DNA from 3 places in the Cupriavidus sp. SIMBA_020 genome. Region 2 is predicted to be linked to each of the others. Evidence: predicted binding sites of a transcription regulator. Region 2 holds the regulator's gene; each other region holds the start of a gene.
The links. Region 2 encodes HrcA, which represses chaperone genes, less so after heat shock. Its sites were predicted from a motif close to TTAGCACTCNNNNNNNNNGAGTGCTAA; they were not measured.
Positions count from the first base shown of each region.

Region 1: a site for HrcA is predicted at 2,947-2,973, ahead of groES (co-chaperone GroES). Genes of this name have one in related genera too.
Region 3: a site for HrcA is predicted at 2,643-2,669, ahead of rpoH (RNA polymerase sigma factor RpoH). Genes of this name have one in related genera too.

Region 1 is NZ_JAWRWU010000008.1:248,754-255,484, forward strand. Features, by position in the region: gene SB751_RS17580 (autotransporter outer membrane beta-barrel domain-containing protein) at 1-1,570, shown strand, start outside; gene SB751_RS17585 (winged helix-turn-helix domain-containing protein) at 1,681-1,965, shown strand; gene SB751_RS17590 (DUF1653 domain-containing protein) at 1,962-2,819, opposite strand; gene groES (co-chaperone GroES) at 3,066-3,356, shown strand; gene groL (chaperonin GroEL) at 3,394-5,037, shown strand; gene SB751_RS17605 (T6SS amidase immunity protein Tai4 family protein) at 5,147-5,554, opposite strand; gene SB751_RS17610 (T6SS effector amidase Tae4 family protein) at 5,647-6,039, opposite strand; gene SB751_RS17615 (metallophosphoesterase) at 6,166-6,731, opposite strand, start outside.
Region 2 is NZ_JAWRWU010000001.1:541,142-547,872, reverse strand. Features, by position in the region: gene recN (DNA repair protein RecN) at 1-1,061, opposite strand, end outside; gene SB751_RS02555 (NAD kinase) at 1,090-2,022, opposite strand; gene hrcA (heat-inducible transcriptional repressor HrcA) at 2,124-3,173, shown strand; gene hemH (ferrochelatase) at 3,237-4,352, shown strand; gene SB751_RS02540 (RNA-binding S4 domain-containing protein) at 4,372-4,767, shown strand; gene SB751_RS02535 (hypothetical protein) at 4,776-5,009, opposite strand; gene grpE (nucleotide exchange factor GrpE) at 5,223-5,795, shown strand; gene SB751_RS02525 (thioredoxin family protein) at 5,879-6,286, shown strand; gene SB751_RS02520 (phospholipase A) at 6,287-6,731, opposite strand, start outside.
Region 3 is NZ_JAWRWU010000007.1:272,512-279,242, forward strand. Features, by position in the region: gene cyoE (heme o synthase) at 1-840, shown strand, start outside; gene SB751_RS16205 (SCO family protein) at 936-1,553, shown strand; gene rpoH (RNA polymerase sigma factor RpoH) at 1,622-2,524, opposite strand; gene SB751_RS16215 (pirin family protein) at 2,935-3,810, shown strand; gene ybiB (DNA-binding protein YbiB) at 3,827-4,822, opposite strand; gene SB751_RS16225 (ABC transporter ATP-binding protein) at 4,918-5,721, opposite strand; gene ntrB (nitrate ABC transporter permease) at 5,746-6,657, opposite strand; gene SB751_RS16235 (CmpA/NrtA family ABC transporter substrate-binding protein) at 6,706-6,731, opposite strand, start outside.

The sequences.
Region 1 (6,731 bases), on a different contig from region 2:
GGGTGGCGGCACGCTGAACCTGAATGCTGACGCCGGCTCCACGCTGACCGGTGCGGCGCTGACCGAGGCAGGCAGTACGTCGAATCTCGTCCTGCGGGACAGCACGTGGAACCTCACCGGCGACTCGCGGCTCACGACGCTCAACAACGACCCAAGCCAGATCCTGTTCTCCGCACCGGTGGGCGGGGTGTTCAAGACGCTGACCGTCGGCCAGTACAGCGGCGACGGCGTCATCGGGCTCAACACCTATCTGGGTGGCGATGGCTCGCCATCGGACAAGCTGGTGATCGACGGCGGGACCGCCTCCGGCACGTCCAGGCTACGGGTGACGAATGCGGGGGGGCCGGGGCTGGTCACGAGCGCGAGCGGCATCCAGCTCGTCGATACGATCAACGGCGGCACGACGCAGGCCGGTGCGTTCTCGATCGACGGCCGCGCGGTGGCTGGCCCTTATGAATACCGGTTGTTCCGGGGCAGCATCGACGGCACCGCGCCGCAAGCCTGGTACCTGCGCTCCGAGCAGGACCCGCCTCCGCCGCCGCCCGACCCCGCGCCGGGCCCCGCTCCGAGCCCTGCGCCGGACCCTGTGCCCGATGTGCCCAGGCCGGTACGTCCGCTGTATCGGCCAGAGGTGGGCGCGTATCTTGCCAATCAACGCCTGTCGGGCCAGATGTTCGTGCATAGCCTGCATGATCGCCGCGGCGAGCCGCAGTATGCGGAGGGGGTGGGCCTCGTGGGGCAAGGCAAGCCGGGTGCGGGCTGGCTGCGCATGGTGGGCAAGTGGGAAGGCGGGCGTAGCAAGGATGGCGTGTTCAAGACCAGCACCGATTCGTTCCTGCTGCAAGGCGGCGCGGAGTTGGCGACGTGGCAGGCGGGCGGCGTGGCGAGCCGCCTGCATGCGGGCGTGATGGGCAGCTACGGCTACGCCAGCAGCGATGCCGAGGCGCAAGCCAACAGTGCACACGCGAAAGGCAAGGTCGAGGGCTGGAGCCTCGGGATCTACGGCACCTGGTACCAGGACGACGAGAAGAAGCACGGCGCCTATGCCGACGCATGGTTCCAGTACGGCTGGTTCAGCAACCGCGTGGAAGGCGACCAGTTGCCCACGGTGAAGTACAGCGCGAACGGGCTGGCGGTGTCTGGCGAGGTCGGCTATGCCATGCCGCTGCGCGGCGGCTGGGTCGTCGAACCGCAGGCGCAGTTGATCTACGTCGACTACAACGAGAGCGACATCGACGAGCCGAACGGCACCCGCGTGCGTGGCGCCAGTGCGAGCGGCATCCTGACGCGGCTGGGCGTGCGAACGCACCGCACGTTCGTGCGCGAAGACGGTCGCAAGCTGCAACCCTATGTCACGCTCAACTGGTGGTACTCGGACACCGAGAGCCACATCGCCTTCAACCAGGTGCAACTGGGTTCGATGTACCCGCGCAACCGCTTCGAAGCCAAGGTGGGCATGAACCTGGCGCTGAACAAGTCGTGGTCGGGCTGGACCAGCGTGTCCGGCGCATGGGGCCAGCAGGATTACTACCAGTACGCGGTGCGTGTGGGCGTGCGATACGCGTGGTGACCGGCACGGCCTGCCGGATGAGGGGTCAGCGCAACACCCGGACCGCAGACTTGCGTTTGCCGCGTCAGCACGGTACAAACGAACGCAACCATCACGACACGGGGTTGGACATGGCCACTCAGGAAAGCGCGCTGACGTTTGCGCTGCTCGCCGTGCCCGCGCGCGCGGCCATCTGCCGCGCCTTGCTCGAGGCCGGCGATGACGGCCTGCCGGCCGACCAGCTCGCCCAGCTTGCCGGGCTCACCCTCCATCGCGCGGCCCATCACTTCGGCGAGATGGTGCAGGCCGAAGTACTCGTCCTCGTGATTCGTGACCGCCGGGTCGGCTATGTGCTCAAGGCGCGCCGCGAGGTGCGCGAGGCGCTGAGCTACCTCGACAGCAGCGGACTCGACTAAGCCTGGGGCAGGGCGGCCGCAATCCGGGCGATGATCCGGGCGATATTGTCGCGCGCGGGTTGCTCGGCATCGGCAAACGCGGGCGTCAGGAACAGCCGCTCGCGCTGCGCCAGCGTGGTGAGGAATTCCACGCGGCGCGCCATGAAGGCGGCGTGCAGCGCCGCGCCCGCCAGCCCGGTGCGGCGGGCCAGCAGCGCGCGGTTCTCCTCGAACACGGCGGCCGTGTAGGCATCGAACGCCTCGGCGGGGGCCGCCAGCCGGTACAGGTCCAGATCGAGCACCGTGGCCGCGTCGGGCGCGGTCGGCGTGTGCGTGCGGGTGTCCAGGACGATCTGCATGGCCTGGCGGAGCACGTCGGCATCCACATCCCCCACCATCGTTTCGATCAACGCCGCCGAAGCGGCTTCGTTGTGCTCGCAGCCGGGCACGTACACCGCGTCATGGAACAGCACCGCCAGCGCCTGCGCCGGGCTCAGCGCGAGGCCCCGGGCGTGCGCCACCTCGAACATCTCGAGCACATGGGTGCGGTCGTGGTAGCGGCGATAGGGCGCCTCATAGAGCGCCAGCGCCTGGAGCACGGTCTGGCGCGGCAGGAAGTCCAGACAGGCCAGCGCGGCCGGCCAGTCCGGCGCGAAGCGGGGCATCTCGCCCGCGTCGGTCCGCACCGGCTCGGTGAAGACTTCCGCCGTGCGCACCCACAGGATCGAGCGGTCGCGCATGGACTCGTAGACCACCACGGGCGCCAGGTCGGCCTCGAAGCGGCCCAGGCCGGTCACACGGTAGGCGCCGCCCTTGTAGTGGCGGTAGGGCATGCCCGGCACGAGGTCCGGGTCGTTCGGCATCGGCATCGGCATCGGAAAGGGATTCGCCAAGATATAGACTCCACGGTTGCGGCGGATCATAAGCTATAGGGTAAACCCTTGCCTAGGGAAACCCCGTATTCAGCCCTTGTCTTGAAAACGACAACCCTCGTCCCTATAATTAGCACTCCCCGGGGGTGAGTGCTAACAGAGCCCTCGCGGTACCCGAAAACTCGTTGGCCGTCGCCTTCAGACGGCCATTTGTGAATCAAAACTCACTTTTTGTACCTAGGAGTCCGTATGAACCTGCGTCCTCTGCACGACCGTGTGATCGTGAAGCGTCTGGACAATGAAACCAAGACCGCATCCGGCATCGTGATTCCCGACAATGCTGCCGAGAAGCCCGATCAAGGCGAAGTCCTCGCCATCGGCCCCGGCAAGAAGGATGACAAGGGCAACAACATTGCCCTCGACGTCAAGGTGGGTGACCGCGTGCTGTTCGGCAAGTATGCCGGCCAGGGCGTGAAGGTGGATGGCCAGGAACTGCTGGTCATGCGCGAAGAAGACATCATGGCCGTGGTCAACAAGTAATCCACGCGTCACTCGTACAGATCAGGAGAAACAGAACATGGCAGCAAAAGACGTAGTGTTTGGCGACGCCGCCCGTGCCAAGATGGTCGAAGGCGTGAACATTCTCGCCAACGCAGTGAAGGTGACCCTGGGCCCGAAGGGTCGCAACGTGGTGCTGGAGCGCAGCTTCGGCGGCCCGACCGTGACCAAGGACGGCGTGTCCGTGGCCAAGGAAATCGAACTGAAGGACAAGCTCCAGAACATGGGCGCGCAGATGGTCAAGGAAGTGGCTTCCAAGACCAGCGACAACGCCGGTGACGGTACCACCACCGCTACCGTGCTGGCCCAGTCGATCGTCCGCGAAGGCATGAAGTTCGTGGCCGCCGGCATGAACCCGATGGACCTGAAGCGCGGCATCGACAAGGCTGTCGGCGCTGCCGTGGAAGAGCTGAAGAAGCTGTCCAAGCCCACCACCACCAGCAAGGAAATCGCCCAGGTTGGCGCGATCTCGGCCAACAGCGACGCCTCGATCGGCGAGCGCATTGCCGAAGCCATGGACAAGGTTGGCAAGGAAGGCGTGATCACCGTGGAAGACGGCAAGTCGCTGGCCGACGAGCTGGAAGTCGTGGAAGGCATGCAGTTCGACCGCGGCTACCTGTCGCCGTACTTCATCAACAACCCGGAAAAGCAGGTTGTTGCCCTGGACAGCCCGTTCGTGCTGCTGTTCGACAAGAAGGTGTCGAACATCCGTGACCTGCTGCCGGTGCTGGAGCAAGTGGCCAAGGCTGGCCGTCCGCTGCTGATCATCGCCGAAGACGTCGAGGGCGAAGCCCTGGCAACGCTGGTGGTGAACAACATCCGTGGCATCCTGAAGACCGCCGCCGTGAAGGCCCCGGGCTTCGGCGACCGCCGCAAGGCCATGCTGGAAGACATCGCCATCCTGACCGGCGGTACCGTCATCGCCGAGGAAATCGGCCTGACGCTGGAAAAGGCCACGCTGCAGGACCTGGGCCAGGCCAAGCGCATCGAGATCGGCAAGGAAAACACCATCATCATCGACGGTGCCGGCGACGGCTCGGCCATCGAAGGCCGTGTGAAGCAGATCCGCGCCCAGATCGAGGAAGCCACCTCGGACTACGACCGTGAAAAGCTGCAAGAGCGCGTGGCCAAGCTGGCCGGCGGTGTTGCCGTGATCAAGGTTGGCGCTGCCACCGAAGTCGAAATGAAGGAAAAGAAGGCACGCGTGGAAGACGCGCTGCACGCCACCCGCGCTGCCGTGGAAGAAGGCATCGTCCCCGGCGGTGGTGTGGCCCTGCTGCGCGCCCGCGCTGCGATCTCGGCCCTGCAAGGCGAAAACCCTGACCAGAACGCCGGTATCAAGATCGTGCTGCGCGCCATGGAAGAGCCGCTGCGCCAGATCGTGCTGAACGCTGGTGAAGAGGCTTCGGTCGTGGTGGCCAAGGTGATCGAAGGCAAGGGTAACTACGGTTACAACGCTGCCTCGGGCGAGTACGGCGACCTGGTGGAAATGGGCGTGCTGGACCCGACCAAGGTGACCCGCACCGCGCTGCAGAACGCCGCCTCGGTGGCTTCGCTGATGCTGACCACGGACTGCGCCGTGGCGGAATCGCCGAAGGAAGAGTCGGCTCCGGCCATGCCGGGCGGCATGGGCGGCATGGGCGGCATGGACGGCATGATGTAAATCACGCCGGACCAGACGGGGCCTCCGGGTCTCGTCAACGTCTGACAAAAACCCCCGCGGCGCAAGCTCGCGGGGGTTTTTGTTTTGGGGGTAGCTTCGCAGGTAGGCGCTAGTTGACCCGGGGCTGTTTGCGCACCAATTGGTCCAGTTCCTTGCTGTAGAACAGGTCGATGCATTTCATGGTGTTCAACTCCGTGGGCGTCTCGCCGATCTCGGGCTTCGAGCCGTATTTACGGGCGACGAACTTGCCGATGAGGGTTCGGATGGCGTCGTAGCTTTCGATCGGTTGCTTCCCAAATTCGAAGTAGGCGCCTGCCGTTGCCCTGGCACCGGCTCTGTCAGCCGGGCTCGTCGCAATTCTTGCAAGGCAAGCGCTCAAGGCCCAGTTTTTCAGCAGCGTACGTTGCGAGAATCTTTGCAAGGGATGTGTATTTTCAGCCGACTGGGATGGTCTTCCGTCTGCATAGGCCGACGTTACGAATGTCGCGCATATGACCGCGATTCCGATCTTCCTCATGGGAGTTTCCATAGGGAGGCGGTTTTGGGTATGAACGTCCCATTGTCAGGGTCGTTGGCGAAATGGCATTTGTCTACACATTGCGCCCCATCTCACAGCGTCGCATGCCCGTGAGCGCCAATCCATCCATACCCTTTGACGACCAAGATGCCGCGCATGTTCGCAAATGCGACCGGTCGAGGCGAATGGACAGTCTTGTCAGGTCTACCAAGGTTGTGCTCAAGATAAGCAAGCATGTCGTCGACGCGGTAGATGTACTGTTGCCGATCACCACCGCTCACCATGCGGAACTTCGATGTCTTGCGAATCGGAAATCCGGTCTTGTTCAGGACATAGCTCATCCTGATGGCACATGCGTTCTCGAAGCCGTCCGGCATTTCGATATTCATCTGGACGTTTCCGCCAATCAGCTTGCCAACCGCTCGAACCGGAACCCTAACGGCCACAAACGCATTCCAGACGGCTTGAAACGAAGGTCTGCCCATCACTGCTCCTCGCTGTCAGAAGAGCGGCCACTATGTCGGGCGCGGCGTGAGCATGTCCAGTTTTCGTGCCGCAATCGGCACCTGTTGGCGCGTTTTGCGATCGATTTAAAGAAAGTACGTGGTGGTCTAGATCTCCACCACCCGCCCCCAGTCAAACACCGGGTTCTCCGGGTTTCCGGTCCGTCGCGATATATACCCGCGCGGGTTGCAGACCACGCGGGACTGGTCGATCCAGTAGTCGAAGCTGGTGTGGGTGTGGCCGTGGATCCAGAGGTCGGCTTGGGCCACGAGGTCGGGGCGGCGGGAGAGGAAGCCGGCGGAGACGATGTCGTGGGCGTAGCGGGGGTCCAGGCTGCCGAGGTCGGGGCCGTGGTGGGTGACGACCACGGTCTTGCCGTCGAAGGGTTCGGCCAGCGTGTCCGTCAGCCAGGCGGTAGCGGCGCGGTGGCGGGCCAGGGCGTCGGCGGGGGTGTAGGGGCGGTGCTGGCCGGCCGCGTCAGTGGTCTCGATCAGCCGGTGGTCCACCACCACGCGGGCGCAGGCCTGCATGGCGTCGTCGATGCGGTCGGTGCCAAAGAGGCAGTAGTCGGTCCACCAGGTGGTACCGATCACGCGCACCGGGCGGCCGTCAGCATCGGCGTACTCGGCCACGGCGCCGTTGAGCAGCGCCACGTTGGGCGCTGCCTCGGCCG
Region 2 (6,731 bases):
GCCTCGCGGGCCAGCACCTTGTTGATGTCCTGCGCGGCCTGCAGGTCGTCGAGTTGCTGGCGGCGGGCCAGCAGTTCGTCCGGCAACTGCTCCGGCGGCAGGCGGTACTTGCGCGCCGCCGTGTGCAGCGCCTGCATGCGCGCTTCCACGGTCTGCAGGCGTTCCGGATCGAGTTCGAGCCGGTCGACGTAGCGCGTCAGCGAATGCGCGGCTTCCTCGACCTGCACCTGCGCCGGTTCCAGCGCGGCGAGCACGTCGCGCAGCGCGGGATCGACATCGGCCAGTTGCTGGAGCCGGTGCACCACGCTGTTGAGCACGGACAGCACGGCGCCGTCGGCCTCGGACAGCGCTTCCAGCGCGGCGCGGCTGCCGTCGATCAGGCCGGCCGCGTGCGAGAGGCGGTTGTATTCGCCCTGGATCTCTTCCCATTCGCCCGCCTGGGGCGCCAGCTTGTCGAGTTCGCCCACCTGCCATTCCAGCCGCTCGCGCTCAAGCTGCATTTCGCGCGATTGCGACTCCACGGCCTCGCGCTGGCGCACGCAGGTGCGCCAGGCCCGCCACGCCTCCGCCACCGCGCCGGCCTGTTCGGTCAGGCCCGCGTGGGCGTCGAACAGGTGGCGCTGGGCGTCCGGCCGCAGCAGCAGCTGGTGGGCGTGCTGGCCGTGGATGTCCACGAGCTGGTCGCCCACCTCGCGCAGCTGGGCCAGCGTGGCCGCCGTGCCGTTGATGAACGCCTTGCTACGGCCGCCCGCATCGACGGTGCGGCGCAGCAGCACGGTGCCTTCGCCGTCCAGGCCGGTCTCGTCGCCGGACAGCTCACGCTCGGCCAGCCAGGCGTCGAGCGCTGCGTGCGTGCCGAAGGTGGCGCTGATGCTTGCGCGGGTGCTGCCTTCGCGCACCACGCCGGCGTCGGCGCGTTCGCCGAGCACCAGGGCCAGTGCATCGATCAGGATGGACTTGCCGGCGCCGGTCTCGCCGGTGAAGACGGTAAAGCCGGTGGTGAAGTCGAGGTCGAGCGTATCGACGATGACGAAATCGCGGATGGACAGGCTGCGGAGCATCGTGGCCTTGGGGGGAGTGGGGGCCGGCTCAGAGCCGGTTGTCCTCGGTCGGGTATTCGTGCCAGTGCAGCTTCTTGCGCAGCGTGGCGTAGTAGTTGTAGCCCACCGGATGCAACAGGGTCACGGTCTTGCTCGAGCGGCGCACGACGATCCGGTCGCCCTGCAGCAGCGAGGTCAGAGACTGCATGTCGAAATTGGCACTCGCGTCGCGCGCGGTGGCCACCTCGATCGTCACTTCCGCGTCGTGCGGCAGCACGATCGGGCGGTTGGACAGCGCGTGCGGGGCAATTGGCACCAGCACCAGCCCGGACAGCGTAGGATGCAGGATCGGCCCGCCGGCGGCCAGCGCGTAGGCGGTGGAACCGGTGGGCGTGGAGACGATCAGGCCGTCCGAACGCTGGTTGTACATGAAATAGCCGTCCACCGAGACGGCCAGCTCGACCATGCCGGAAATGCCCGAGCGGTTGACCACCACGTCGTTGAACGCCAGCGCGGAGAAGATCACGCCGTCGTCGCGGATCACGCGGGATTCCAGCAGCATGCGGGTTTCGGCCTCGTAGCGGCCGGCCAGCATCTCGGGCAGGGCGCGCGTCACGTCCTCCAGCGGGATGTCGGTCATGAAGCCCAGCCGGCCATGGTTCACGCCGATCAGCGGCACGTCGAGCCCGGCCAGCTGGCGGGCCAGGCCCAGCAGCGTGCCGTCGCCGCCGAGCACCACGGCCACGTCGGCCTCGCGCCCGATCTCGTCGGCGGAGAATACCGGGTAGCCGGAGAGGCCGGTGGCCTGTGCGGTCTCGCGCTCGAAGACCACGTCCTGGCCGTTGCGGGAAATGCAGGCGGCCAATTCCTCGAGCGGGCCCTCGATGCCGGCGGTCGAGTACCGGCCGACCAGGGCAACGGTCTGGAACGCGGCGCGGGGCGCGGCGGCGGGGGCGATGGCTGGGTTCTGGGGGGCAGACATGCCGGGATTAGACCATACCGCCGTGACCATTGTCAGTAGGTGGGCACGCACCGGTGCGAAGCCCGCCCGAACCGGGGAAAGTTGTTTAAAATCGGGGCACTATGGACGAACGTTCGAAAACGCTTCTCAAGACCCTGATCGAGCGCTACATCGCCGAAGGCCAGCCCGTGGGCTCGCGCACCCTGTCCAAGTACTCGGGTCTCGATCTCTCGCCGGCGACCATCCGCAATGTGATGTCCGACCTCGAGGAAATGGGGTTCATCGCCAGCCCGCACACGTCGGCCGGCCGGATTCCCACGCCGCGCGGGTACCGGCTGTTCGTCGATTCGATGCTTACGGCGCGCCCGCTGGAGGGCGGCACGGTGGAGATGACGGCCGAACTGGCCGCGCTGACCGGCCAGATCCAGGGCCAGCTGGCCGGGCAGCAGCTGGGGCCGCAGCGGATGATTACCGCCGCCGCGCACACGCTGTCTAACCTCTCGCGCTTTGCCGGCGTGATCATGACGCCGCGCCGGGGCCAGTCGTTCCGCCAGGTGGAGTTCATGCGCCTGTCGGAGAAGCGCATCCTGCTGATCATCGTCAGCCCCGAGGGCGACGTCCAGAACCGCATCATCCAGACTGAACTGCCGTACACCCCCGCCCAGCTGATCGAGGCGGCCAATTTCTTCAATTCCCACTACGCCGGCATGAGTTTCGATGCCGTGCGCAGCCATTTGCGGGTGGAATTGCAGGATCTCCGCCGCGACATGTCAGCGCTGATGCAGGCCGCCGTGGAGGCCGGCAGCAGCGCCATGGCCGAGGACGACGACCAGGTGTTCATCTCCGGCGAGCGCAAGCTGCTCGAGGTGGAAGACCTGTCGTCCAGCATGGACAAGCTGCGCCGGCTGTTCGATGTCTTCGAACACAAGACCAACCTGCTGCAGTTGCTCGATGTCTCGAGCCACGCGCAGGGCGTACAGATCTTCATCGGGGGCGAAAGCCAGCTCGTGCCGCTCGAAGACATGGCCGTCATCACCGCGCCCTATGGTGTCGATGGACAGATCGTCGGCACGCTCGGCGTGATCGGCCCGACGCGGATGGCCTACGAACGGGTGATCCCGATCGTCGACATCACCGCGCGGCTGCTCTCGAGCGCGCTCTCCCAGAATTGATTGCTGCGCGCGGGCACGCCACGTGACAACGCGCGCGTGGCGCCCGCCATTTCCGGAAACCCTATGACGTTCTCGGCAGAACCGGCTTACCAGCACGGCCAGGCGCCCCGCACGGCCATCCTGCTTATCAACCTCGGCACGCCGGATGCGCCCACGCCCAAGGCAGTGGGGCGATACCTGAAGGCGTTTTTGTCCGATCCGCGCGTGGTCGAGATCCCGCGTCTGGCCTGGCTGCCGATCCTGCACGGGCTGATCCTGCCGTTCCGCTCGCGCGCATCGGCCATGAAGTACGAATCGATCTGGCTGCGCGAGGCGCACATGACCGGCTCGCCGCTGCTGGTGCACACCGAGCGGCAGGCCCACGCGCTCCAGCAGCACATGCACCGGCTCGGCCACGATGTGACCGTGGCCTGCGCCATGCGCTACGGCAATCCGTCGATTGCCTCGGTCATGGAGGCCCTACGCCGGCAGGGTACGGAGCAAGTGCTGTTGTTGCCACTTTATCCGCAGTTCTCAGGCACGACTACGGCCACGGCGTTCGACGAGGTCTTCCGCGTGCTGGCCGGCTGGCGGAATCAGCCGGAATTGCGACTAATCAAGCACTTTCACGACCATCCCGCCTATATTTCCGCCCTGCAGCAGCAGGTGAGCGGCTTCTGGGCGCAGCACGGCATGCCGGACTTCGCCCGGGGCGACAAGCTGATCCTGTCCTTCCATGGCCTGCCGCGCCGGCTGCTGGATCTGGGCGACCCCTACCACTGCGAATGCCTGAAGACCGGACGGATGCTGGGCGAGGCGCTGGGCCTGCAGCCGGGCCAGTATCAAGTGACTTTTCAGTCTCGTTTCGGCAAGGCCGAATGGCTCCAGCCCTATACCGCGCCGACGCTGACCGAGCTGGGCAAGGTCGGCACGCATCGCGTGGATGTGTTCTGCCCCGGCTTCCCGGCCGATTGCATCGAGACGCTCGAGGAAATCGCCATGGAAGGGCAGTCCGAATTCCGCGTGGCGGGCGGACAGGAATTCCAGTTCATTCCCTGCCTGAATGATGCGGACTACTGGATTGCCGGGCTGGCCGAGATCGCGCTGCAGCATCTGCAGGGTTGGCCGCTGCGCCAGCCACATCCGCACGAGCTGGAAGCGCGGCGCTCGCGGGCGCAGACCCGGGGCGCTGCGGCGTAAGGAATCAAGGAGTTAGACGATGGACGTGGACTTCGAGGCGGATGCCCGGCAACGCATCGACAAATGGCTATGGTGCGCGCGCTTCTTCAAGACGCGCTCGCTGGCGGCGGAGGCCGTGGAGCGGGGCCGGGTGGAGGTCAACGGCCAGCCGGTCAAGAATTCACGGGAAGTGAAGCCCGGCGACGCCGTGAGGATCGACGCGCACCAGCAGCGTTGGGAGATCGAGGTGAAGGGCGTGGCCGCCTCGCGCGGGTCGGCGCCCGTGGCGCAGACGCTGTATGCCGAAACCCCGGAAAGCCAGGCCCGGCGCCAGGAAGAGGCGGAACGGCGGCGCATGCAGCCCGAGCCGACGGCGCAGCTGCAGGGCCGCCCGACCAAGCGCGACCGGCGCCGGATCGACGGTTTCAGAAGCTAGGGATGGATTCAGCGGTTGTACGGGAAGTACGGAACGATATAGTGCTTGAACACCGCCTTGCCACTGCCATACTCGGTCTCACGCGGCGTGAATGCGCCGGAGGCGCAGATGAAAAGTGTCATCACCGACAGCGCGGCGAGCAGGCACACCGTTACGACAGGAAGCTTGTGCATGACGAACCTTCCGAAGGATGCACCAAAATAATCCACCAGCGTGCTCCCGTTATTTTTGTCATTTTTCATTGATAGATCTTAGTCATTGCGTTGCAGCAAAGCAATGAACACCAGATTGCATGAATCACGGCTTTGTAACCGCGTATTTCGGCGTCTCGCCCCCTTCACACTTGAAAAAGCGGGGACCGGCGCCAACTGCGGCTAGACTTGCCGGTTTGGCATCCCGACCCACCCGACGGCCTGCGCCAGGCGGGCCGAGTTTTAGATTTGATACGGATCGACATGGAAGAACAGAATCAGACCCAGACGCCATCCCCAGCTTCGAGCGCGCCGCAGGCGGCAGACGATGCCCTGCGCGCCCAGCAGCCTGGCACGGACGCCCCGGCCGGCGATGATGTGGCCCGCCTGACGCAGCAGGTGGCCGACCTGGAGGCCAAGGCCAAGGAAAACTACGAGCTGTTCCTGCGCGCCACGGCAGAGGGCGAGAACATCCGCCGCCGGTCGCAGGAAGAGGTCAGCAAGGCACACAAGTTCGCGATCGAGAACTTCGCCAACAACCTCGTGCCGGTGATGGACAGCCTCCAGGCTGCGCTGGCCGACAACACCGGCGATCTCAAGAAGCTGCGCGAAGGCGTGGAGCTGACCGCCCGCCAGCTGGCCGCTGCCTTCGAGCGCGGCAAGATTGTCGAGCTGAACCCGGTGGGCGAGAAGTTCGACCCGCATCGTCACCAGGCGATCTCGATGGTGCCGTCCGAGCAGGAACCCAACACCGTGGTGAACGTGCTCCAGCGTGGCTACATGATTGCCGAGCGCGTGCTGCGCCCGGCACTGGTGACGGTCTCGGCGCCGCGCTAAGCCGCGCAAAGCCTGACCCCCGAAGCATGACCCAACGCCCGGTGCCGCAACGCCCGGGCGTTGTTGTTTCCAGGAACCCCACGATGTCAGACGACGCTCAATCCCCTCATCTCGATCACCGCGCCTTCGACGCCTTCGCCATGCAGGCGGTCGATGGGAGTACCATCGACGCGGCCATCGCCGCTGCCGGTGACGACCTGGTCTGCGTGTTCTTCTGGGGCGTGGACTGCTTCAACTGCGAGATGGCCAAGAAGGCGATGCTCGCCAACCCGGACCCGATCCGCGCGTTGAACCTGCGCTGGCTGCACGCCAACGTCTACGAACACCCCGAGCTGGGCAAGCGTTTCGGCCTGCACGGCATTCCGGTGTTCATGTTCTTCCAGCGGGGCAAGAAGCTGGGCCGCGCCACGGGCTGGCACGGCCACGGCCAGTTTGCGGCCGCCGTCGGCAACGCGCGGCTCAAGGCCGAGGGCAAGCCGCTGGCCGGCTGATCAGCGCGACAGCGCGTAGCCGATGCGGAACTGCCACGGCGTCTTCTGGTTGTAGTCGAGCAGGCTCTCGCCGTAGCCGTAGAAGTAGCCAGCCATCAGATAGCCGGCCGTGCCCGGCAGTAGCCGCGCGAGCGGGTAGGTGAGCTGCGCATCCACGCTGCCATAGCCCTTGCGCGTGCCCTTGCGCAGCGTGGCGGCAAATTCCCACGAATCGGGCCGGCCGTAGGCCACCAGCAGGTCCATGTAGCCGCGATAGTGTGCAATGTCCTCGTTGTCGCTCTTGCCGACGTAGCCGTAGACCTTGGGCGCCACGCGCCAGTGCCAGTCGGTCTGGTCGCCGAAATATATCGTCGGCTTCAGGAACAGCGTGTTGACGCTGCGCGACTGGTCGCCATCGCGCCCGTTCGACTCGTGCTCGAAACCGGTGGCCAGCGAGAGCCGGCTG
Region 3 (6,731 bases), on a different contig from region 2:
CCGCGCGTCACGCAACTGGCCGTGTTCTGTGCCGTCATCGGCATGTTCCTGGCCACGCCCGGCATGGTGCCGTGGCCGGTGCTGCTGGGCGGCGCCGCCGGTATCTGGCTGCTGGCCGGTGCGGCGTTCGCCATCAACTGCCTGGTCGAACAGAAAATCGATGCGATGATGCGCCGCACCGCGTGGCGGCCTTCCGCCACGGGCGAGATCACCAGCGCGCAGACGCTGGTCTTCTCGGCCATCCTCGGTGGCGCCGGCATGTGGCTGCTGCACGTGTTCGCCAATGACCTGACGATGTGGCTGACCTTCGCCACCTTCCTCGGCTATGCGGTGGTCTACACGATCCTGCTCAAGCCGGCCACGCCGCAGAACATCGTCATCGGCGGGCTGTCGGGCGCCATGCCGCCCGCGCTGGGCTGGGCCGCCGTGGCCGGCACCGTGCCGGCCGAAGCGTGGTTCCTGGTGCTGATCATCTTCACGTGGACGCCGCCGCACTTCTGGGCGCTGGCCCTGTACCGTCGGGCAGACTACGCCAAGTCCGGCCTGCCGATGCTGCCGATCACCCATGGCGAAAAGTACACGTTGCTGCATATATTGCTCTACACGCTGGTGATGATCGCCGCCACGCTGCTGCCGTTCGTCTACGGCATGTGCGGCTATATCTACCTCGCCGCCGCGCTGGGCCTGGGGCTGGTGTTCCTCGGCTACGCCTGGAAGCTGTTCCGCAACTACTCGGACGCGCTCGCGCAACGCACCTTCCGCTATTCGATCCTGTACCTCTCGCTGCTGTTCGCGGCGCTGCTGGTGGATCACTACTTCAAGTTCGTGCCGCAGGTCTGATGGCCCGCCTGCGGCATCTTGCCGCGCCCGGAGGCCAGCGCCGATGTGATCGGCGATACTTCCGGGCACTCTCTCCCGACCACCGCGCTCCCCTGATGACTCTTCCCGGCTCACCGTCCCTCCTTGCCCAGTTCCGCCGATTCTGCCTGCTGGCGCTCTGCGCGACCCTGCTGGCCGCTTGCGGGCAGCCCAAGCCCTCGTTCAAGAACGTGGATATCTCGGGCGCTACCGAGTTCGGCAAGGACTTCGCGCTGCTGGACCCGAGCGGCAAGACCCGCACGCTGGCCGACTTCAAGGGCAAGGCCGTGGTGATGTTCTTTGGCTACACGCACTGCCCGGACGTCTGCCCGACCACCATGGCCGAGCTGAAAGCGGTGATGGACAAGCTCGGCCCGGACGCCGACAAGGTGCAGGTGCTGTTCGTCACCGTGGACCCGGAGCGCGACACCGGCGCGTTGCTGGGCCAGTATGTACCGGCCTTCGACGCCCGCTTCCTGGGCCTGCGTCCGGCCGACGAGGTGGGGCTGAAGAAGGTGACCAAGGACTTCAAGGTCTTCTACGCCAAGGTGCCGGGCACCTCGCCCAACAACTACACCGTGGATCACTCGGCCGGCAGCTATGTGTTCGATACCAACGGCCAGCTGCGCCTGTTCCTGCGCCACGGCCAGGGGCCGGACCCGATCGCGCATGATCTGAAGCTGCTGCTGTCGTAAGCTGCGCGCAGGACGAAAAAAGGGCCGGTCAACATGACCGGCCCTCTTGCATTGCGGGGAGCGGAGGATCAGGCGAAAGCCGCCAGCGCACCCTTCATCTTCTTCATCGCGGCCGCCTCGATCTGACGGATGCGCTCGGCGGAGACGCCAAACTCGTCGGCCAGCTCATGCAGCGTGGCGCCGCCCGAGCCGTCGTCGTTCACGTCCAGCCAGCGCGCCTCGATAATGCGGCGGCTGCGGGCGTCCAGACGCTCCAGCGCCTCGCCCAGCCCTTCCACCTGCATGCGGTCCTGGCGCTTGGCCTCGAGCACGCGGGTCGGCTCGTTGTGGTTGTCCGCCAGATACGCGATGGGGGCGAATTCCTCCTCGCCGTCGTCGATCTGGCCTTCCAGCGCCAGGTCGCCGCCCGACAGGCGGGTCTCCATCTCCATCACTTCTTCTGGCTTCACGTTCAGCTCGCGCGCCACGGCTTCCACCTGCTCGGGCGTGAACGTGTGCGCGCCGGTCTTGTGGCTGCGCAGGTTGAAGAACAGCTTGCGCTGGGCCTTGGTGGTGGCCACCTTGACCATGCGCCAGTTCTTCAGCACGTATTCATGGATCTCGGCCTTGATCCAGTGCATCGCGTACGACACCAGACGCACGCCCTGATCGGGGTCGAAGCGCTTCACGGCCTTCATCAGGCCGATGTTGCCTTCCTGGATCAGGTCCGCATGCGGCAGGCCATAGCCCAGGTACTGGCGGGCGATGGACACCACCAGACGCAGGTGGGACATCACCAGCCGGCGGGCGGCATCGACGGATTCATGGTCGCGCAGGTCGCGCGCGAGGCGCTGCTCTTCCTCGGCGGTCAGCAGCGGAATACGGTGGATAGCCTGGATGTAGCTATCCAGATTGCCCACTGCGGCCGGGAAGGCGAGCGCGAGGCTGCCAGCGGCGGCATTCTGGGGGGCCATCGGCAGACGGCCAGTCATCTTGGTTTGGTCGGCAGACAGAACTGCGGTCACGCTTATTGCTCCTTTCGCTTCCGGCGGTAGGTTGCCGGCGTGCCTCGATTCCAGAATCGGAAGAGACACCGCACTGCAACGCATATTAGCACTCAGGTTCGGCGAGTGCTAAGTTAGAGCTTCTATAGGGTTGATAGTTCCGGCCAATGGATATTGTTATTGGGATAGCGTAACCGGCCTTGGTGCGACGTCCGCGCCTTGTCTGGCAAGGGCTGGCGGGCCGCCAGCGTCGCGTACCATGATTAGAGGGAACTTGCCCCAATCGGTTTCATCGTGATTTCGGGATGCTGTATTGCGCATTTCGCTACACTGGAGCCCCGCTTTCCGCTGTTATCTCCATGTTGTCTCGCTGTTATCCCATTGCCAGGAGTCCTGTCATGTCTGCCATCGAACACTTGCTCAAGCCCCATGTGCGGGACATCGGCGAGTTCACGGTCCGCCGCCTGCTGCCCGCCGCCGCCACGCAGACCGTGGGCCCCTTTATCTTCTTCGATCACCTCGGTCCCGTGTCCATGCCGCCGGGGAGCGGCATGGATGTGCGCCCACATCCACATATCGGCCTGGCGACCGTGACGTATCTGTTCGAGGGCGAGATCATGCACCGTGACAGCCTGGGCAGCGAGCAGGTGATTCGCCCCGGCGACGTGAACTGGATGACAGCCGGCACCGGCATCACGCACTCGGAGCGCTCGCCAGACGCCGCGCGCCAGGCCGGCCCGCTGCTGCACGGCATCCAGACCTGGGTGGCGTTGCCGAAGGCGCATGAGAAGGATGCGCCGTCGTTCCATCACCATCCCGGCGCCACGCTGCCCAAGCTGGAGCTGCCCGGCGTGCGGATGACCGTGATTGCCGGCGATGCCTTCGGCGCGGAATCCCCGGTGCGGGTGTATAGCCGCACGCTCTACGTGGCCATCGACATGGAAGCCGGCGCGACGCTGGTGATTCCGCCCGAGCATGTGCAGCGCGGACTCTATCCGGTGGAAGGCGATGTGACGATCGATGGCGAGGCGCTGGCGGGGGAACACCTCGCCGTGCTGGTGCCGGGCGAGCCGGCCACGCTGACCGCGACCACCGCCGCACGCGTGATGCTGCTGGGCGGCGATCCGACCGACGGCCATCGCTTCATCTACTGGAATTTCGTGGCGAGCACCAAGGAAGACATCGACGACGCCGCGCGCCGCTGGGAGAACGACGAGTTCCCGCACGTGCCGGGCGAGACCGAGCGGATTCCGCTGCCCCCGCGCCGGCCCTGACCGTCCACAGGCGTCGTCAGACCGGACTGGCCCAGGCCACGCGCGTGGCCTGCTTCAGGCAGTCCTGGATGGTCGCCACCTGCGTGGCGATCGGCGCCGGCACCGGCACGTCGCCATCGAGCACCTTGCGAATCCAGGCGGCGGTCTGGCCGACGTCGGTGCCGGGCGGCAGCTCGGGCACCTCGCCAATCGACCCGCTTGCCGGATCGACCATCGTCCGCTGATGGCCATCGTGGAGCCAGTCGATGCGGCTGCTGCGGCGGGCATCCGCCACCACTTCGCCCTCGGTACCGCGCGCCAGCAGCACGTTGGCGGGCTCGTGGGAGAAGTAGTCAGTCAGCGTCTCGCGATATTCCGGATGGGTGTAGCTATAGAGCCGCAGCGCCTCGGCCGGCGTGTGGCTGCCTACCGGTTGCAGCATCTTGACGATGGTGTGCGAGGAATTGCGCAGGCCGATGATCGGGCGCTTGTCGAGCAGGCGCGAAAGCGCTGGAGACAGCACATCGATCGGCAGCACGGCCAGCGGATTGGCGACGGCGCGCAGCTGGTCCTGCGCGGCCTGCGGCGTGGCGCAGAGCGGCACGCCGAGGGCCTCGAACAGTTGCATGCTCGTCACCCGGCCGTCGAACTCGCGCGAGCCGTGGACCAGCGTGGGCACGCCCTCGCGCGCCAGCAGCAGCGCCAGCAGCGGCACCAGGTTCGGCTGCTTGCGCGCGCCGTTGTAGCTGGGGATGACGACCACGGGCTTGTCCGGCGGCGCCGCCAGCGGGGCGCAGTGGCCGTGGGCGGCTTCCAGCATGCCGGCCAGCTCGTGCGGCGCCTCGCCCTTGATCCGGTAGGCCATCAGCACGGCACCGAGCTCGATGTCGGAGACGCGGCCGGCCAGCATCGCATCGAACAGCACCTGGGCGTCCTCGCGGGGCAGCGCCCGGGCGCCATTGACCCCGCGCCCAATCTCCTTGATGTACTTGCTGGCCGAGAACGGCGGAAGGGTCGGGGTGGCAGATGTCATGGCGGGAGGGGGATATGTGGATCGTTCTGCCGTTCATGATAGCGGAGCAGGGCGGCTTCGCCCACGCCCGCTATCCCACGCACCCCCCGCCGGGGTCAGGCTGCCTCGCGCAGCGCCGGGTTGCGCTGCTTGCGGTAGAGGAAGTCCAGCACGGCGGTGCGGCAGGCGTGGTAGCCCTTGTCGTCGGCCAGCGCCACGCGGTCGCGCGGGCGGGGGAGGTCCACCTTCAGGATCTCGCCCACCGTGGCCGCCGGGCCGTTCGTCATCATCACGATGCGGTCCGCCAGCAGCACGGCTTCATCCACATCGTGCGTGACCATGACCACGGTGCTGCGGGTGCGGGCAACGATCTTGATCAGTTCGTCCTGCAGGTGGGCGCGGGTCAGCGCGTCCAGCGCGCCGAACGGCTCGTCCATCAGCAGCACCTTCGGCGACATGGCCAGCGCCCGGGCAATGCCCACGCGCTGCTTCATCCCGCCCGAGATCTCATGCGGATACTTGCTCTCGGCGTGGGTGAGGCCGACCAGCGCCAGCGTGTCCTGGGTGCGCGCCTTGAGCTGGGCGCGGCCCTCCGTGGCGGCGAACACGCGCTCCACGCCCAGGTAGACGTTCTCGAAGCACGTCATCCACGGCAGCAGCGAGTGATTCTGGAACACCACGGCGCGCTCCGGCCCCGGGCCGGCAATCTCGCGTCCGGCGCAGATCAGCGTGCCCGTGGTGGGCGTGGTCAGGCCGGCAATCAGGTTCAGTAGCGTGGACTTGCCGCAGCCAGAATGCCCGATCAGCGTGATGAACTCGCCCTCGGCAATGCCCAGGTTGATGTCGCGCAGGGCCACGAACGGCCCCTTGCGCGTCTTGAAGGTCTGGCCCACGTTCTCGATGCTGACAAACTTTTCCATGGCGATGGCTCCTTCGGGGGGCGGTCAGTTGTTGCCGTAGCTGAAGCGGCGGGCCAGCGCGAGCAGCAGGTGCTCGAGGATCAGGCCCACCACGCCGATGATGAAGATGGCGATGACGATGTGCTCCACCTTGAGGTTGTTCCACTCGTCCCAGAGCCAGAAGCCGATGCCGGTGCCGCCCGTGAGCATCTCGGCGGCCACGATCACCAGCCACGCGGTGCCGATCGAGAGCCGCACGCCGGTCAGCATGTAGGGCAGCACGGCCGGGAACAGCACGCTGCGGAACACCTTCCATTCGGAGAGGTCGAGCACGCGCGCCACGTTCAGGTAGTCCTGCGGCACGCGCGTCACGCCGACGGCCGTGTTGATGATCATCGGCCAGATCGAGCAGATGAAGATGGCCCAGATGGCGGCCGGGTTGGCGGCCTTGAACAGCAGCAGGCCGATCGGCAGCCACGCCAGCGGCGAGACCGGGCGCAGCAGGCTGATCACCGGCGCCGCCATCGCGTTCAGGAAGGCGAAGCGGCCCAGCAGGAAGCCCGCCGGAATGCCGACCACCGCCGCCAGCCCGAAGCCGGCCGCCACGCGCGCCAGCGAGGCCAGGATGTTCCAGCCGATGCCCTGGTCGTTCGGCCCGTTGCGGTAGAACGGATCGGAGAATAGCGGCACGGCGGCGTTCCAGGTGGCGCCCGGCGTGGGAAGCGCCGGAATCAGCGTGGCAATGCCGTGCCACACCAGCAGGAACAGGACGAAGCCGACCAGCGGTGGCACCGTCCGGCGCACGATGGCGCCAAGCGCCTCGCGGCGGGCGGCCACCCGCTCCTGTGCGGCCAGCTGCGCCGCCCGGCGGCGGGTTTGCTCCTTGGTGTCGGTGTCGACAATGTCCGAAGTCATGGCGGGTGTGCCTTCCGGCGCGGGGTGGGCAATGGCATTCACGTCTGGCTCCTGAAGTGAGGGCAGCGGGAAATCAAGGAAACGGCGAGGTCAGGCTTTGATCTTGAATCCATCGG